2 regions of the Pseudarthrobacter sp. DSP2-3-2b1 genome follow, and region 1 is predicted to be linked to the other one. Evidence: riboswitches for the same ligand, from Rfam matches in the RefSeq annotation. Region 1 holds a riboswitch; the other holds the start of a gene.
The links. Region 1 has a riboswitch for cyclic di-AMP ahead of ACP7AX_RS02290 (C40 family peptidase). Riboswitches for the same ligand answer to the same signal wherever they lie in the genome.
Positions count from the first base shown of each region.

Region 1 (7,625 bases):
GAGTTCGGCAAGGACGGCGGGGTGGCCGGGACGCATGGCTATGCCGTCGATGATCAGCCGTCCGCCGAGTTCGGCCACGGCGCGGCGGAGGTGGTCCGTGTCGGAGCGGCCGGTCCCGCCGGTGGTGATGACGACGTCGGCCGGGACAAAATCATCCGGTGCGATGCCGGTGGGCGCGGCACCAGGCGGCACAACGCCGGGCGGCACCATTTCGTCACGCCCGACGCCGTCACCCGGGGACGCAGCGTCCGGCACCTCGGGTGCGAGGTCCTCCAAACCTGCCAGCCACTCGCTGTAGGAGTCGCCGATTCTTTCCTGGCCGCCGTAGATGCCCCCGAGCATGCCTATCACGGCGGCGAGTTGGGGTCCGAAGGTGTCCCGCACCTGACCGGGGCTGGGCAATCCCCTTGCCACCACTTCAGAGCCGGTCATCAGCAGCTTGACCACCGGCTTCCCCTGGACCAGGAGGTCATCGTGTCCGGCCAGCGCAGCGACGGCCAGATGAGCCGGATTCAAAGCCACTCCCGCTTTGACCAGCACCTCCCCCGCCAATGCTTCCTCGCCGGCTTTCCGGATGTGCTGGCCGTTCCTGGGCTCTCCCGGCCGGGCGGTTCCGCCGGTTAACAGAAGCGGCAGGCCGTCGTCGTCGGTGCCCAGCACCGAACTCTCGCTGCGCAGGATCGCTTTGGCGCCCGGCGGGATCAGTCCGCCGGTGACAATGGGACTCGCCTGGTGCGGGGCCAGCCGCTGGCCGGCCTCGGCAACAATCCAGGGGCCGCTGCCGTTGACCGCCCAGCCATCCATCGCGGAGGACGCGTAGTGCGGCATGTCATGCAAGGCCGTGATGTCTTCAGCCAGAACCCTGCCGAGGGCCTGCCCCAACGGCACCCGTCCCGGGGGAATGGGCGTGGCGGCGTCGAAGGCCGCCTTGCGTGCTTCCTCCCACGTATGGGCCAGGTGGTGTGCCGGGGGTTGCTGCGGGGCCGGGCTTTCGTCTGCGTCGCCAGGGGCGGCAGTCATCCGACGGGCATCATTCGACGGGCGTCCCTGCGGACTGGGCGTCGTAGTCTTTGGCCAGTGAGCGGGCAACGTCCATGGCGGAGGACATGGACACAGCATCGGTGGCCTGTCCGGATCCGGCCGCCAGACCGGCTGCGAAACCAGCAATGAAGGTGGTCAACGGGGCCGCAGGGCGCACTACTGAATGCGCGGCCACCCCGGCCAGCGACAGGATCGCGTTGACATCGATCTGGACGTCCTCCAGCTCGTAGGCCTGAAGCAGCGCCCGGCACCACTCTTCCAGTGTCTCGTCCTGGTTCTTCACGCTCAGTCTCCCAAATCATCTGCGGCGGCGTCTGGCTGCGAACCACTCAGTGGTTCCACGCCGGCCACTCCAAGTGCGGCGGCATCGTCCCAGGTGTCCACGTCAGCTGTGGAGCCCGCCGGGACGGCGACAAGCTGCACGTCCAGCCTAGCAAGGAGTGAGGTGACCGAAGCGTTCGTCAGGCCTCCCACTGCCGCCCGTTCGTCCACAGCACGTTGTAGCGCGGGTGTGCTATAAAATCCGACGAGGGGCTGGCGCCGCCCGTCCTCCGAAACAGCAACAACTCCGTCCGGCTGTCCGGCTCCTGCGGTACCCAACATTTTCCTGAGCTCTGCGACCGCACGCTCCACATGGGGCATGTCGCAGGCCAGCACCAGGGTGAAGGGCGGACGTTTTCCGCCCACGGCGGCCAGGCGCGCAAGCCCGGCCCCGATCGCGGCGGCGGGGCCACCGTAGACCGGTTCCTCCCGGCAGCCGAGCAGCCCGGCAGGCAATTCAGCAGGATAGGGACCAACCACAACGGCGGCCCGGGCTCCCCCGGCAGCGGCGGCCGAGCGGCGGAGGAGCGTATCGCCGTCGTACGTCAGGCTCTGCTTCGGCACGCCTCCCAGCCGTGACGAACGGCCGCCGGCAAGGATAACGGCGTCAAAGGGCACAGGGTCAGGATCCACACTCCCAGCCTAACCGTGCGGCCACGGCCGCGGCAGTCCACGGGGCGCAGGCGAGCTGGGAGGAGACTCTGTGAAGGTGGCGGTCAGGCAGCCCGTTCAGGCAACAGGAAGGGGTCCCACGCGGGCGTAGGCTTTTCGAGTTCCTTGATCTGCCAGATGGTGCCGTGGGGCGGCTCGGGAACAATCCTCAGCTTCCAGCCCATTTCAGAGGGCGTGTGGTCACCTTTGGTGTTGTTGCACCGGAGGCAGGCCGCGACGAGGTTCTCCCAGGAGTCCGTACCGCCGCGGGATTTCGGCTGGACATGGTCGATCGTGTGGGCTGCTTTTCCGCAGTAGGCGCACCGGTGGCCGTCCCGCCGCAGTACCCCGCGGCGGCTCACGGCAGTGCTGTGGTTGTATCTCGGGCGGATGTAGCGGTTCAGGAGGATCACGGACGGGCGGCCCAATATCTCCTGCGGTCCCACCACGGGATCTTCGCCTTCGGCAACAACACTCGCCTTGCCGGTAAGCACAAGGACGAGCGCCCGGCGGAAGGTGATCACCGCCAGCGGTTCATATCCAGCATTCAGAACGAGAGTGCGCATGCACGTACCTCTTTGTGGCCGCACCCGTCAGGGGCACGAGGGCCGGCTGCCCCCGGCATAATCCGGGCTATGGATCGACACCACAAGAGTAAACAAAGAAACCCGTGATTAACTAATCGCCGGCACGGGAACACCGTCGTGTCGGGCACTGGTTCCTCCCCGTGGCGGGGCCGCTCCCCCACTGCCGGTCCCCCAAGGTCGCTCCCCCCAGTGCCGCCCCCCCCTGCCGGTCCCCCGTGAGGCGGCCCGGGACAGCAAAGGACCCCCGCCGGGTGGCGGGGGTCCTTGAAGCTGAAGCAGCTGCTAGGAAACGCGGATGAAAACCGGTCCCGAGCCAACGTTGGCGCTGAATACAACGGTCTGGTTGCCGTTGTAGCCGCCGTGCACTGCCTGGCCGTTGCCGGCGTACACAGCGATGTGGGCAACGCCCGCGCCGCCGTCGGCGTAGTAGATCAGGTCGCCCGGCTGAGCTTCGGCGGCACTCACGGTGCGGCCCAGGCCCAGGTAGCCCGCGGGCCAGTCGTGGAAGTTGATGCCAACGGCAGCCAGGGAGTTGGTCACCAGCATGGTGCAGTCCTGCATAACACCGAGCTGTGCGTAGGCAGCGGAGAGGATTGCTGCTCCCTTGCCGCTGGCAGCAACCGGTGCCGGTGCGGCCGGAGCCGCGGCGGTGGTCACCTTGACAGCAGCGGCGCGGGCCGGAGCAGCGGCGGGAGCTGCTGCTTCCTGCACCTCAACCTCGGGCTCAGGTGCCTCAACAACGGGAGCCGGTGACGTGGTGACAGCAGGCTTCTCGTAGGAGATCGCAATGGTGGATTCAGCGGAGATTACTGCCGGGGCGGAGACCTCAAGCTCAAGGTTCGAGACCGGGGACACTTCACGCTGGACGCTGGTGTCGGCGGCGTTTGCCGCGATACCGCTGGTGAGGACCAGGCCGGAGGCAGCAGCGATAACCGCTGCCTGGCGGCCCATGCCGCCGGCGTTGTCGCCGACAGCCTTGGCAATGACAGCCAGCGAGTTGGTCTTGGTGGTGACCTCGGCGCGGTGCCGTGCAACTGTTGCACGAGTAGTCATTAATTTTCTCTCTTTCGATTTCCTCAGGACCGCGTGGGCAGGCCAGGGTTTGGACGCGCCGGCATCTTGGGGGTACGTCGGCACGTCCCGAACGGGGATTTAGCGAAAGGTTCAGGCGGCATTGGTCCTGCAGCGCGAGGCTGCAGGATTATTGCCCGGCAGGAACCGGGAGCGGTGGTTAGTTAGCCGCCCATGGTGAAGAAGGAGGAGGTGCCCGTGGAGGCCGCCGAGTGGAGCAGCGTGCCCTGTCCCGGGTTGAGCGCGCTGATCATCATGCCGTTGCCGACGTAGATACCAACGTGCGCGCCGCCATTCTGCATGACCAGGTCACCGGGGACCGGCGTGGAGGTCGGCTTCATTGCGGTCCAGGCATTGACGCGGGGAATGCTGATGCCTGCCTGGGCGTAGACCCACTGGGTGAAGCCGGAGCAGTCCCAGCCGCTGGGAGAAGTGCCGCCCCAGACGTAGGGGCTGCCGATGCCGGTGTAGGCAATGGCTGCCAGGCCGGAGCCGGAGGCAGTGGAGACGGCGTCCGCGAGCTTGCTCGGAGCCTTCTCCGTAGCGTCAGTACCCTCGGTAGCGGTAGCCGCGGCGGTCTCAGTGGCCGTCGACTGCGCACGGACCGGTTCGATCTTCGGCGCGGCGGTGGTGGTGACCACCGGGCGTTCGAAGGAAACGGTGGCCGTGGGAGCCGCGGTGACGGCCAGGGCGGCCTGGGCTGACTCGGTGGAGGCGGACACGCCGGCGGTGGAATCCGCAGCGTTGGCCGGAAGTCCCATGGTCAGGATCAGACCTGACGCGGCTGCGATGACTGCAGCCTGGCGACCTACGGTCCCGGCGTTTGCACTGACCGCCTTGGACACTGAGCCCATGGGGTTGGTGCGAACCGTTTGCGCACGGTGGCGCGCAGAATTATGGCGTGAAGACACGAAGGTAGCCTCTCCCAATGCCTGCGAGGTGAGCTGTCGGATTCGGATGGGAGTGCACCCGGCCACGCGGCTTCCTGGGAAGCTTTGCGACTTAACCCCAAGGCCTTCAGAATCAAAGGCCAAAATTGGTTCCCCCGCCCCTGCCAGACGAATTCATGCGAACGGACCTTGAGCGGTGGCAGAGCTAGGCAATCCACTCAAGAACGTCAGCTTCGGAAAAGCTGGCGCGAGTTAGACGTTACAGGACTTCCAGACCAATGTCACATTCAGGTCACGGCATGTCACCGAGATTTGATAGTTGGCCATCATTTGACTCAAAGCCACCCTGTGGGGTCCACGACTTCGCCGTTGACCTGGACCTCGAAGTGGAGGTGGCAGCCCGTGGAGGCGCCGGTGGTTCCGCTGAGCGCAATGACATCGCCGCGGCTGACGGTCTGGCCCATGGTCACGCTGGCGGAGGACAGGTGGTTGTACGTGGTTTCAAGGCCATTGCCGTGATCCACCACGACGCGGTTGCCGCCGCCGTACTGGTGCCAGCCAACGAAGGTGACCGTGCCGCTTGCGGCGGCCTGGACAGACGTCCCGCACTGTGCCGCAAAGTCCTGGCCCCGGTGGAAGTCTCCGGAGCCGCCGGTGATGGGGCTGATCCGGAAGCCGAACGGAGAGGCGGTGGCCAGTTGCGCCAGAGGCGCGCCGAGACTTCCCGCGGAGGCTGCACGGGTGATGGATCCGGCTGACTGCGCGCTCAACAGCTGCTTGAGCTTGCCGTCCGGATCGCCCTTCGTGACGACCGAAGAGCGGCTGAAATCGATCTGCGCGCCGGCGGCGGCGGAGATTTCGGGCTGCGGGGCGGCGGAAACAGCCGAGGCCGGCTGCCCCTGCTCCGGCTGGGCCATCACAGGGCTGGTAGCGGGAACCGTCACGGTAAGGACCAGGCCGGTTGCGGCCAGGGCGATGCCGGCTTTTTGGCCGATGCCGCTGGCCGAGGCGAATTCAGTGATCTGCCGGAAGGGTCCGCGGCGGCGGCGTGCTTCGCGCTGTGAATCGCGGGGCCTGTCGGCGGTAGTGACTTCGGCCGCACGCGGCGCCGAAGCGGGGCCCGCCGCGCGGCGGCGGCCCCTGGAGTATTGCGTGGTCAAAAATGTTCCTCTCTGGATAGCCTGCGAAGTTAGCTGTCGGATTCGGGTCAGAGAGATCAAAGACCCGGTCCGCCGTGACAAGCACTTGGCGCAGAAATATCCCGTGAGGATTCTTCATTGGAAGAGGCTTGCTGCTGACGGACTACACCCCAAGGCAGCCTTGGCTGCCGGTTGTGGTTCCCCCGCCTCTGCCAGTTAGTGACTCGTGCACCTGGTCCGCTGGCAGAGCTCGGCTCCGGATCAGGTAACGCTTTTGTATCGACGTTCTGTTAAAACTATAAATGATTAAGCAGGACAGTAACAATTCCGTTATCTTTGCAGATCCGCTGTCACTGCGCTAAAGAAGGCCGCGCCGAGCCCCCTAGTCCCTTCGAGCAGGCACAACCGACCCGTCAGCCGACGGACACGAATACGTGCGCCGCCACTTCAGGAGGGAGTTCGAGAGCCCCTTCGATGCCCGGCACGCGGACGGAGATGTACTCCCCGACTCGCTCCAGGGTGACCGAAGCGCCGGGGCGGATCCCGCCTTCATCCAGCTGGACCAGCAGTTCGGGCTCCACCTGGATGGGCTCCGCCAGGCGGCTGACTTTGACGCTGGAATCAGGCCCGTAGCCCTGCATGGCCTCCAGGAGATTAATCACACCGTCGTCAAGAAGCGAGGCCGGCGCTCCGCCCAGTGCGGCCAGCCCTGGGATGGGGTTGCCATACGGGGACTCCGTGGGATGGTTCAGCAGTTCGTAGATGCGCCGTTCAACCCGCTCGCTCATCACATGTTCCCACCGGCACGCTTCGTCGTGGACATAGGCCCAGTCGAGGCCAATCACGTCCGCCAGGAGGCGTTCTGCGAGACGGTGCTTGCGCATGACTTCGGTGGCCCGCTTGCGCCCGGTTTCGGTCAGCTCCAGGTGGCGGTCCCCGGAAACCACAACCAGCCCGTCACGTTCCATCCGGCCGATCGTCTGGGACACCGTGGGCCCCGAGTGCCGCAGCCGTTCGGCGATGCGGGCGCGAAGAGCAACAATGTGCTCTTCCTCAAGCTCCAAAATGGTCCGAAGATACATCTCGGTGGTATCAATCAGATCCGTCATACAGCTCAGCTCCTCGAGCGCAGTACCTTGCGTTGTCCCACCGTATCGCGTCCGGCGCAGCGGCGAGGTCCGGTGAAAAGCCTAGCCTATTTTGATTTTGTCCGGATAATTCCGGCCCCTGCAGCATCCGGGCATTCTGTCTCATTGACTGGACTATGACGGTGCCGGTTCGGTGCCAAATAGCCGGTTCAGGCAGAATAAAAGAGGCCCTTGGTCCAGTCACTGCCGGCCACCCCACCGTCCTTCGGACATGAGTCATGTCAAACGCCGAAATTTGGAGCCCCTGTGAGCGAAACCAGCATCACTATTCCTGCCGATCTGCTGCCAAAGGACGGACGGTTCGGCGCAGGCCCCTCCAAGGTCAGGCCTGAGCAGATCGAAGCGCTGTCCGCGGCATCAAAGACCATCCTGGGCACTTCGCACCGCCAGGCGCCGGTGAAGAACCTCGTGGGGTCCGTCCGCGAGGGCCTCAGCCAGTTCTTCCGCGCCCCTGAGGGCTATGAAGTGGTGCTGGGTGTCGGCGGGTCAACGGCGTTCTGGGATATCGCAAGTTTCGGCCTGGTGGAAACGAAGGCGCAGCACCTGTCCTTTGGGGAGTTCGGCTCCAAGTTCGCCTCGGCCACCAACAAGGCCCCGTTCCTTGACGCCTCGTCCATCATCACCTCGGAGCCCGGCACCCGCCCGGCGGCAAAGGCTGAAGCCGGAGTGGACGTGTACGCCTGGCCGCAGAACGAGACCTCCACGGGTGTGGCGGCGCCGGTCAAGCGCGTTGAAGGCGCCGATTCCGGTTCGCTGGTCCTTGTTGACGCCACCTCC
Region 1 is NZ_JAFCTI010000001.1:528,484-536,108, forward strand. Features, by position in the region: gene ACP7AX_RS02265 (molybdopterin molybdotransferase MoeA) at 1-1,020, opposite strand, end outside; gene ACP7AX_RS02270 (DUF6457 domain-containing protein) at 1,031-1,324, opposite strand; gene mobA (molybdenum cofactor guanylyltransferase) at 1,327-1,995, opposite strand; gene ACP7AX_RS02280 (HNH endonuclease) at 2,079-2,579, opposite strand; gene ACP7AX_RS02285 (NlpC/P60 family protein) at 2,883-3,653, opposite strand; gene ACP7AX_RS02290 (C40 family peptidase) at 3,836-4,525, opposite strand; cyclic di-AMP (ydaO/yuaA leader) riboswitch at 4,587-4,752, opposite strand; gene ACP7AX_RS02295 (peptidoglycan DD-metalloendopeptidase family protein) at 4,897-5,721, opposite strand; cyclic di-AMP (ydaO/yuaA leader) riboswitch at 5,725-5,935, opposite strand; gene ACP7AX_RS02300 (iron dependent repressor, metal binding and dimerization domain protein) at 6,114-6,809, opposite strand; gene serC (phosphoserine transaminase) at 7,095-7,625, shown strand, end outside.

Region 2 (7,625 bases), on a different contig from region 1:
AGCGAGTGTCGGCAGCAGCGGGTGTGCTGGGCCAATATTCTGCGGCTGCAGGTGCTGTTGAGTTCTTGTTCACAATTGAAAGTGTGCAACGTAACAATGAAAACTTGCAAGTAACAAAGGCCCATTAGTTCCGCATTGTGAGACAAAAGGGCTATATGTGCCGTAGATCACGATTCTGGAATGGCGATGAATTCGCGGTTGCAGTCAACAAACGCGGTGCTTCAGCGGGCTAGTCCCGAATATGCTTCGGGCCAACGCGACTTTCTGGCGAGAAAATTCATCCCTGTAAGAGTTCCCGGAATTGCTCTCTCGTTTTGGCCTTCTGTCCACCCCCAAAGGCTATATCTGCGCTTTGGCCCGGTGGGGCACCCAACCCCGGCAGCTGAGGAGCACCCCCTTCGTGCCCGGCGTTACCCACATACGACCGGAAACGGGAAGCGTCCTTAATTCAGCTCGCTAGGCTGGGATTCACAGCACGCTCACAGGAACCCCATAGCGCGCGCTAACCGAAGGATCGGAGAGTTGTCACATGGCCACCTCGCACTCCATGACCAACAACCTCCCGCAGCTCACCCACCCGGACGGCTCCCCCATCCGCGCCCTGGTGGTTGACGACGAACCCAGCCTCTCCGAGCTCATGAGCATGGGGCTGCGCATGGCGGGCTGGTCTGTTGCCGTGGCCGCCGATGGCCCCGAGGCCGTCAAACTCGCCAAGGAGTTCCGCCCGGACGTCCTGGTATTGGATGTGATGCTGCCAGGGTTCGACGGCGTTGAGCTGCTGGGCAGGATCAGGGCCTTCGCACCCGAGGTTCCGGCCCTTTTCCTGACGGCCAAAGACGCCGTCCAGGACCGGATCGTCGGCCTGGCTGCCGGCGGGGACGATTACGTCACCAAGCCATTCAGCATGGAAGAAGTCCTGCTGCGGCTGCACCGTCTGGTTCAGCGGTCCGGTGTCGCCGCTATGGACACCGCCGAGCTCGTGGTGGGCGATCTTGTCCTCAACATCGACACCCGCGAGGTGAGCCGCGCCGGCGACGACCTCCAGCTCACTGCCACCCAGTTCGAACTGCTCCGCTACCTGATGGAAAACCCCAAACGAGTGATCAGTAAGGCTCAAATCCTGGACCGCGTCTGGAACTACGATTTCGGCGGACAGGCCAACATCGTGGAACTCTACATTTCCTACCTCCGCAAAAAAGTCGACTCGGTACACCCGCCCATGATCCACACCGTGCGCGGCGCCGGCTACGTCATCAAGCCTGCGGAGTAGCGCCGCCATGTCGCCGCCGCGGGCAACCCCGCCACCCACACGGAGCTGGCTCAAACCCGCCACCTGGCACCTGCGCACCCGCCTTGTATTGCTAGCCATGGCCCTGCTGGTAGCCATCTGCGGCTCTGTAGGACTGTTCAGCTACGCCTCGATGGACTCTTTCCTCACCCGGCAACTCGACGAACAGTTGACCCAGGCCGCCGCCCGGTCCAACGATCCCGGCCGGCCCCCCGCGGGCGGATTCAACGGCAGGGACCCGCTGGACGCCCGTGGCCAAAGTGTCGGAACCCTCAACGCGCGGATCGTGAACGGCCAGATCAACAGCGGCGGCTACCTCGACTCGGACACCACGCGCTCCGCCCTCAGCTCAGAGGACAAGCAAACCCTGCTTGCCTTGGCGCAGAACGGAAATCCCGTGGACCGTTCGCTGTCCAACGGGGATTATCGGATTGTCGCCGTGGCGACCGGCTACGGCGACGTCCTGGTGACCGGCCTTCCGCTCGCAGCCAAGGAAAGCACCCTCGCCTCGCTGGTGTGGACGTTCACATTCGTTTCCCTCGGCGGCCTGGCGCTGATTGGCCTTGCCGGGACCGTGCTCATCCGGCGCACTATGAAGCCGCTGGAGCAGCTCTCGGAGGTCGCCACCCGAGTCTCGCAGCTCCCCCTGGATGCCGGTGAGGTGGCACTCGCGGTGCGCGTCCCGCCGTCGAACTCTAATCCCGGAACCGAGGTAGGCAGCGTCGGGCACGCGCTCAACCTCATGCTGGACAACGTGGCCAATGCCCTGGAGGCGCGGCAGAAGAGCGAAACCAAAGTGCGGCAGTTCGTGGCCGACGCGTCCCACGAACTCCGCACCCCGCTGACGGCCATCCGCGGTTACACAGAGCTAATGCGGATGACCGAAAACTTCACGCCGGACGGCCGGAAATCGCTGGCCCGCGTGCAGAGCCAGTCCGAACGCATGACGGCCCTGGTGGAGGACCTTCTCCTGCTCGCCCGGCTCGACGAAGGCCAGCCGCTGAAACTGGGCGAAGTGGACCTCACCCAACTGGTAATTGAGACCGTCAGTGACGAAAAAGTTATGGCCCCGGGTCACAGCTGGCGTCTCGAGCTGCCGGATGAGCCGATCGCTGTCACCGGCGATGCATCGCAGTTGCGCCAGGTTCTGGTGAACCTGCTCTCCAACGCCCGCAAGCACACGCCTCCCGGCACCACGGTGGTGACCGGCGTCTGCAGCGCAGCTGATGGGAGCGCCGAAGTAACGGTAACGGACGACGGCGGCGGCATGCCGGCTGACTTCGTGGACCAGGCGTTTTCGCGCTTTGCCCGCGCAGACGCTGCCCGGGCGGGCACGGCACCGGCCTCCGGATCTGCGGCTTCCGAAGGCACCAGCGGACTCGGCTTGTCCATCGTCCAGTCGATCGTGGAGGCTCACGGCGGAACGGTGACCGTAGATTCCGGCCCCGGCAAGACTGTTTTCAAGCTTCGCCTGCCCTTCGCCCACTGACCCTGCAAGCCGACACACCGCCGTCGTGATCTCCGTTACCAAAATGTGACTTAAGCGCTGAGCTCCTGTACCGTCGATTAGGTGCAGCTCTATCGGGCTGCATATCCGGATGACGCCAAGCTCTGCCGCTTCCCGGATTCCGCGTTCAGAGGCAGAGGCGGGGGACCCACGGTCCCGGGCCACGAGTGCCCTTGGGGTTAAGCCAGCACGTGATTTTCCGTGTGGCCGGATGCCCTCATCCGAACCCGACAGCTAACTCCGTAGGTGTGAGAGGCGATCCATCATGTCTGAATTCAAGGTACAAACGCGCCCTGAGAACGGGTCAGAGAAACTGCACGGCCGCCATGAAGTTACCGAGGCAGGCGCGGCACCGGGAGCTACCGAGTCCGGCTCCCCCACGTCACCCCGCGCAAAATTCCCGTCCTTTGGCCGCCGCGCAGCCGTATTCACCGCGGCGTGCGCCCTCCTTGTAGGCGTCGGCGCCGCAGGCCATGCCTCGGACGCCAATTTCCTGACGGCCAGCGAGACTGCGCCGGCTTCCGGTGCCTCCGCTGACGCGGATTCCAACCTGAGCTTCGAAAAGGCCGAGATCCAGGCCAAGCCTTCCCCGGAAGCCGCGCCGGCCGAAATCAGCGTCGCGCCTCAGGCTGCCGAGCCGGCACCCGCGGCTCCTGCGCCTGACCCTGCTCCTGCGCCCGCCCCGGCACCTGAGCCTGCCCCGGCGCCCGCTCCCGTTGTAGCAATTGATGACCCGGCCGGCGCCCAGGCGTACGCCGCCGGGCAGCTAGCCTCCTACGGCTGGGCGGCTGACCAGATGCAGTGCCTGAAGACGCTCTGGACCAAGGAATCCGATTGGACCACCACGGCCACCAACCCCAGCAGCGGCGCGTATGGCATCGTCCAGTCGCTGCCTGCGGAGAAGATGGCGAGCGCCGGTGCGGATTACCGCACCAATTACCGCACGCAGATCAACTGGGGCCTGAACTACATCCAGGAGCGCTACCAGTCGCCCTGCGGCGCGCTGAACTTCCACCTCTCCAACAACTGGTACTAAGCCGCACCACTGGTACTAAGCCGCACACAACTGATACCAGCCGCACAGCCGGTAACAGCCGCACACCCGATACCGGCCGAACAAGGACCTGGCGCAGCCCGTACCGGACGCTACTGGTCCCGCCAGCTGTAGTACCAGCTGGCCCAGCATCTGTTGGCGCCGCGCCCGCCGGGGCATACTGGGGCCATGGAATTCACCACCACCATTCTCGGCAGCGGCAACAAGACCGGCATAGAGGTTCCGCCGGAGGTGGTTGCCGGACTCGGAGCGGGCAAGCGACCTCCGGTGGTGGTGACCATCAACGGCAAAAGCTACCGCAGCAGCATCGCCGTGATGGGCGGGCAGAACCTGATCGCTGTCAGCGAGCACAACCGCGAGTTCACCGGCGTTTCAGCCGGTGACACCGTGGAGGTGCACGTCGAGCTGGACACGCAGCCCCGCATAGTCGAGGTTCCGGACGACCTTGCCGCGGCCTTGGCTGCCGAACCTGACGCGCAGGCGTTCTATGCCACGCTCAGCTACAGCGGTCAGCGGCGTTATGTGGAACCCCTCGCGGACGCCAAGACACCGGAGACCCGGGCACGGCGGATCGCGAAGGTAGTTGCCGATCTCAAAGCTGGAAAGAAATAGTCCTTAGTCCCTGCGCATCTGCAGCCACAGAAGCGGTAACTGCTGAGTAGTCCGGGATATGCAGGACGCCGGGCGGCAGCGCTCCAGTGTTGGCTCCCACTGCGATGGTCCGGATGCCGGCGGCCACCCCGGCAGCAATTCCTGCCGGCGCATCTTCAAACACCACGGCGTCCCCGGGCTCCACGCCCAACAGGCGTGCCGCCGTCAGGTAGCCCTCAGGGTGCGGCTTGCCGAAGGTCACAACGTCAGCCGTCACGGACGTGCCTGGCATTGCGAGTCCGGCGGCGTCCATCCTGATATCCGCCAGAATCCGGTCGGCGGACGTCACCAGCGCCACGGCGTCGGCGGGCAAGCTTGCGAGCAGCCGGGCGGCCCCGGGCAGGGCGATGATGCCGGCAGTCCGCACCCGTTCCATGGCACTAAGTTCCTCGGTGAGCGCCAGGACATCCGACCCCGCCGGAGCGAACCGCCGCACCGTATCGACGGCCTGGACACCATGGGAGGTCCGCAGGATTTCGGCAATGTCCAGGCTGTACCGGGCCGCGAACTCACCCCATACCTCCTCCACCACAGCCGTGGAGTCCACCAGGGTTCCGTCCATGTCAAAGAGGACGGCACGGCAGGTGAGCGTGCGTGCTGCAGAAGGAGCGGGGAGGGTCATGCTCCCCATTTTGCCTTGCGCGGATTCGCCATACGGCTTTACCCGGCGCGCTATGTTCCGGGTCCGGGGATGTCGCGCCCGGGGATGTACTGCACGGCCCATTTGTTGCCGTCCGGATCCGCAAAATAGACGAAGTGACCCCAGTCCTGCACGTCAATATCGCTGACATCCACGCCGTTGTTTTTCAGGTGGTCGTGGGCCGCCTGGATGTCAGTGACCACGAGCTGCAGGTTCGGCGCACTGCCCGGCGGGGCATCCGTGAGCCCCTCGCCGATGCTGATGGAGCAGGCGGAGCCAGTCGGGGTGAGTTGGACGAAGCGGATTCCGTCAGTGGGCCGTTCGTCGAAGTCCGCGTTGAAACCTACTTTGTTGACGTAGAAGTCCTTGGCGCGGTCGACGTCGGATACGGGCACAAAAACGAGTTCAAGTTTCCAGTCCATCCGCACAGGGTAGCGGCGGGGCTGGGAATCCGGTAGGGCCGGCTGCCCTCTGTCAGCCTGCGATGCCATAGAGGCGGTCGCCTGCGTCGCCGAGCCCGGGGACGATGTACGACTTCTCGTTGAGCTTCTCGTCGATGGACGCCAGGACGATGGTTACGTTGGCGTCGGCCAGTTCTTCCTCCAGCTTGGCCAGACCCTCCGGTGCGGCCAGGAGGCAAATGCAGGTCACATCCGAAGCGCCACGCTTGAACAGGAACTTGATGGCTTCGCGCAGAGTGCCGCCGGTGGCCAGCATGGGATCCAGCACGAAAATCTGCCGGTCGGTGAGGTCCTCGGGGAGTCGCTCGGCGTAGGTGATGATGTCCAGGGTCTCTTCATCCCGGGCCATGCCCAGGAAACCCACTTCGGCGGTGGGGACGAGCTTGGTCATGCCTTCGAGCATGCCCAGGCCGGCGCGGAGAATGGGAACCACCAGCGGAGTGGGCTTGGTGAAGGCGGTTCCCACCGTGGTGCTGACCGGAGTCTCGATGGTGACCGGCTGGGTGCGGACCTCGCGGGTGGCCTCGTAAGCCAGGAGGGTCACCAGCTCTTCCGTCAGCTGCCGGAAGACCGGTGACGGGGTGTTCTTGTCCCTCAGGACGGTGAGCTTATGGGCGACCAGCGGGTGGTCCACAACGAGAGTGCGCATGGGTCAAAACTATCACCCGGGCGCAGAGCCACCGCCCGAGGATCCACCGCCTGCACCGCGTTCAGTTGAGCCCCCTGTTGAGCCCTGAACACGCGCACCATCTTCGGTGTGGTCGTCCCGCAGGACCGGGTGTTCGAACGTGGGAGCCGGCCCGGCATGCTCATGCTTGCGCGTCAGATGGAAGAGCCGGTGCGCCAGGATCACCATGCCCACCCAGGCAAGGCCAAGGAACCAGCCGGCCATCACGTCAGTCAGCCAGTGGTGGCCCAGGAACACCCGGCTCAGACCCATGGCGATGATGAAGATTGCGCCTGCGGTGATGGCTGTGATGCGGGCCCAGAGCATTTCGAACTGAAGGCACATGATGTAGATGAGCACACCTATCACCACCGTGGTGTTGAGTGTGTGGCCGCTGGGAAATGATGGCGAGGTTTCGTAAGGCGGGACCGCTTCGGCGTGGTCCGGGCGGGTCCTGCCCACCAGGCGTTTGCCGAAGGTGGTGGCCGTGGTGGATACGGCTGCGGCCCCGCCAACCAGAATGATGGGCCGCCAGGTCCTGCTCAGGAAGGTGAGCCAAGCGGTCAGGATGCTCGCCAGAATGGGCATGCCAATGCCCCCGCCAATGTTTGTGAAGGCAGTCACTGCGGCATCCAGGCCGGGGTTCCGCAGGTCCTGCGCGGCGTCCAGTGCGGGCAGGTCCAGGGATGCGAGGCCCTCGTCATCCACAACGTTGTCGTACACCTCGGCACCCAGCAGCGCCATAGCTACCACCAGCGCGCCACCTACCAGCAGCGTGATCCACAGCGCGGCGTACGGCTTGAACCAAAGTCCCAGGCGTTCCCTGAGGGTGTCCGTGTCCACGTTGCCTCCCCGGCGTCCATGCTTTGTTGGCTGGATATCCTTCGAAACTATCATTGAGCCATGGTCCCGGCAGAAAAGGAACACGGCGAGTGGATGGCCCTTGCCCTGGAGGAGGCCCGGCGGGCACTGGACACAGAGGACGTGCCCATCGGCGCTGTGGTGATTGGTCCCGACGGCGGAGTGCTGGGTTCGGGACGGAACCAGCGGGAGGAGTTGGGAGACCCCACTGCCCATGCCGAAGTAGTGGCCATCCGCGAGGCCGCGGAGAAGTTACGCGAGCTGGCGAGGATCGGCGGCGGCACCGGTGATGGCTGGCGGCTCGCGGACTGCACCCTTGTGGTCACCCTTGAGCCGTGCGCCATGTGCGCCGGAGCTGTTGTGCTGGCGAGGATTCCCCGCGTGGTGTTTGGCGCCTGGGACGAGAAAGCCGGCGCTGCGGGCTCAGTCTTTGATGTTCTCCGCGAGCGGCGCCTCAATCATTGGGTGGAGGTTTACGGCGGTGTCAGGGAAGAGG
Region 2 is NZ_JAFCTI010000016.1:4,279-11,903, reverse strand. Features, by position in the region: gene ACP7AX_RS16980 (response regulator transcription factor) at 530-1,270, shown strand; gene ACP7AX_RS16975 (HAMP domain-containing sensor histidine kinase) at 1,278-2,777, shown strand; cyclic di-AMP (ydaO/yuaA leader) riboswitch at 2,905-3,055, shown strand; gene ACP7AX_RS16970 (hypothetical protein) at 3,061-3,831, shown strand; gene ACP7AX_RS16965 (YdeI/OmpD-associated family protein) at 4,018-4,461, shown strand; gene ACP7AX_RS16960 (HAD-IA family hydrolase) at 4,442-5,122, opposite strand; gene ACP7AX_RS16955 (glyoxalase superfamily protein) at 5,173-5,562, opposite strand; gene upp (uracil phosphoribosyltransferase) at 5,615-6,250, opposite strand; gene ACP7AX_RS16945 (phosphatase PAP2 family protein) at 6,263-7,084, opposite strand; gene tadA (tRNA adenosine(34) deaminase TadA) at 7,172-7,625, shown strand, end outside.
Region 2: another riboswitch for cyclic di-AMP. It lies ahead of ACP7AX_RS16970 (hypothetical protein); the one in region 1 lies ahead of ACP7AX_RS02290 (C40 family peptidase).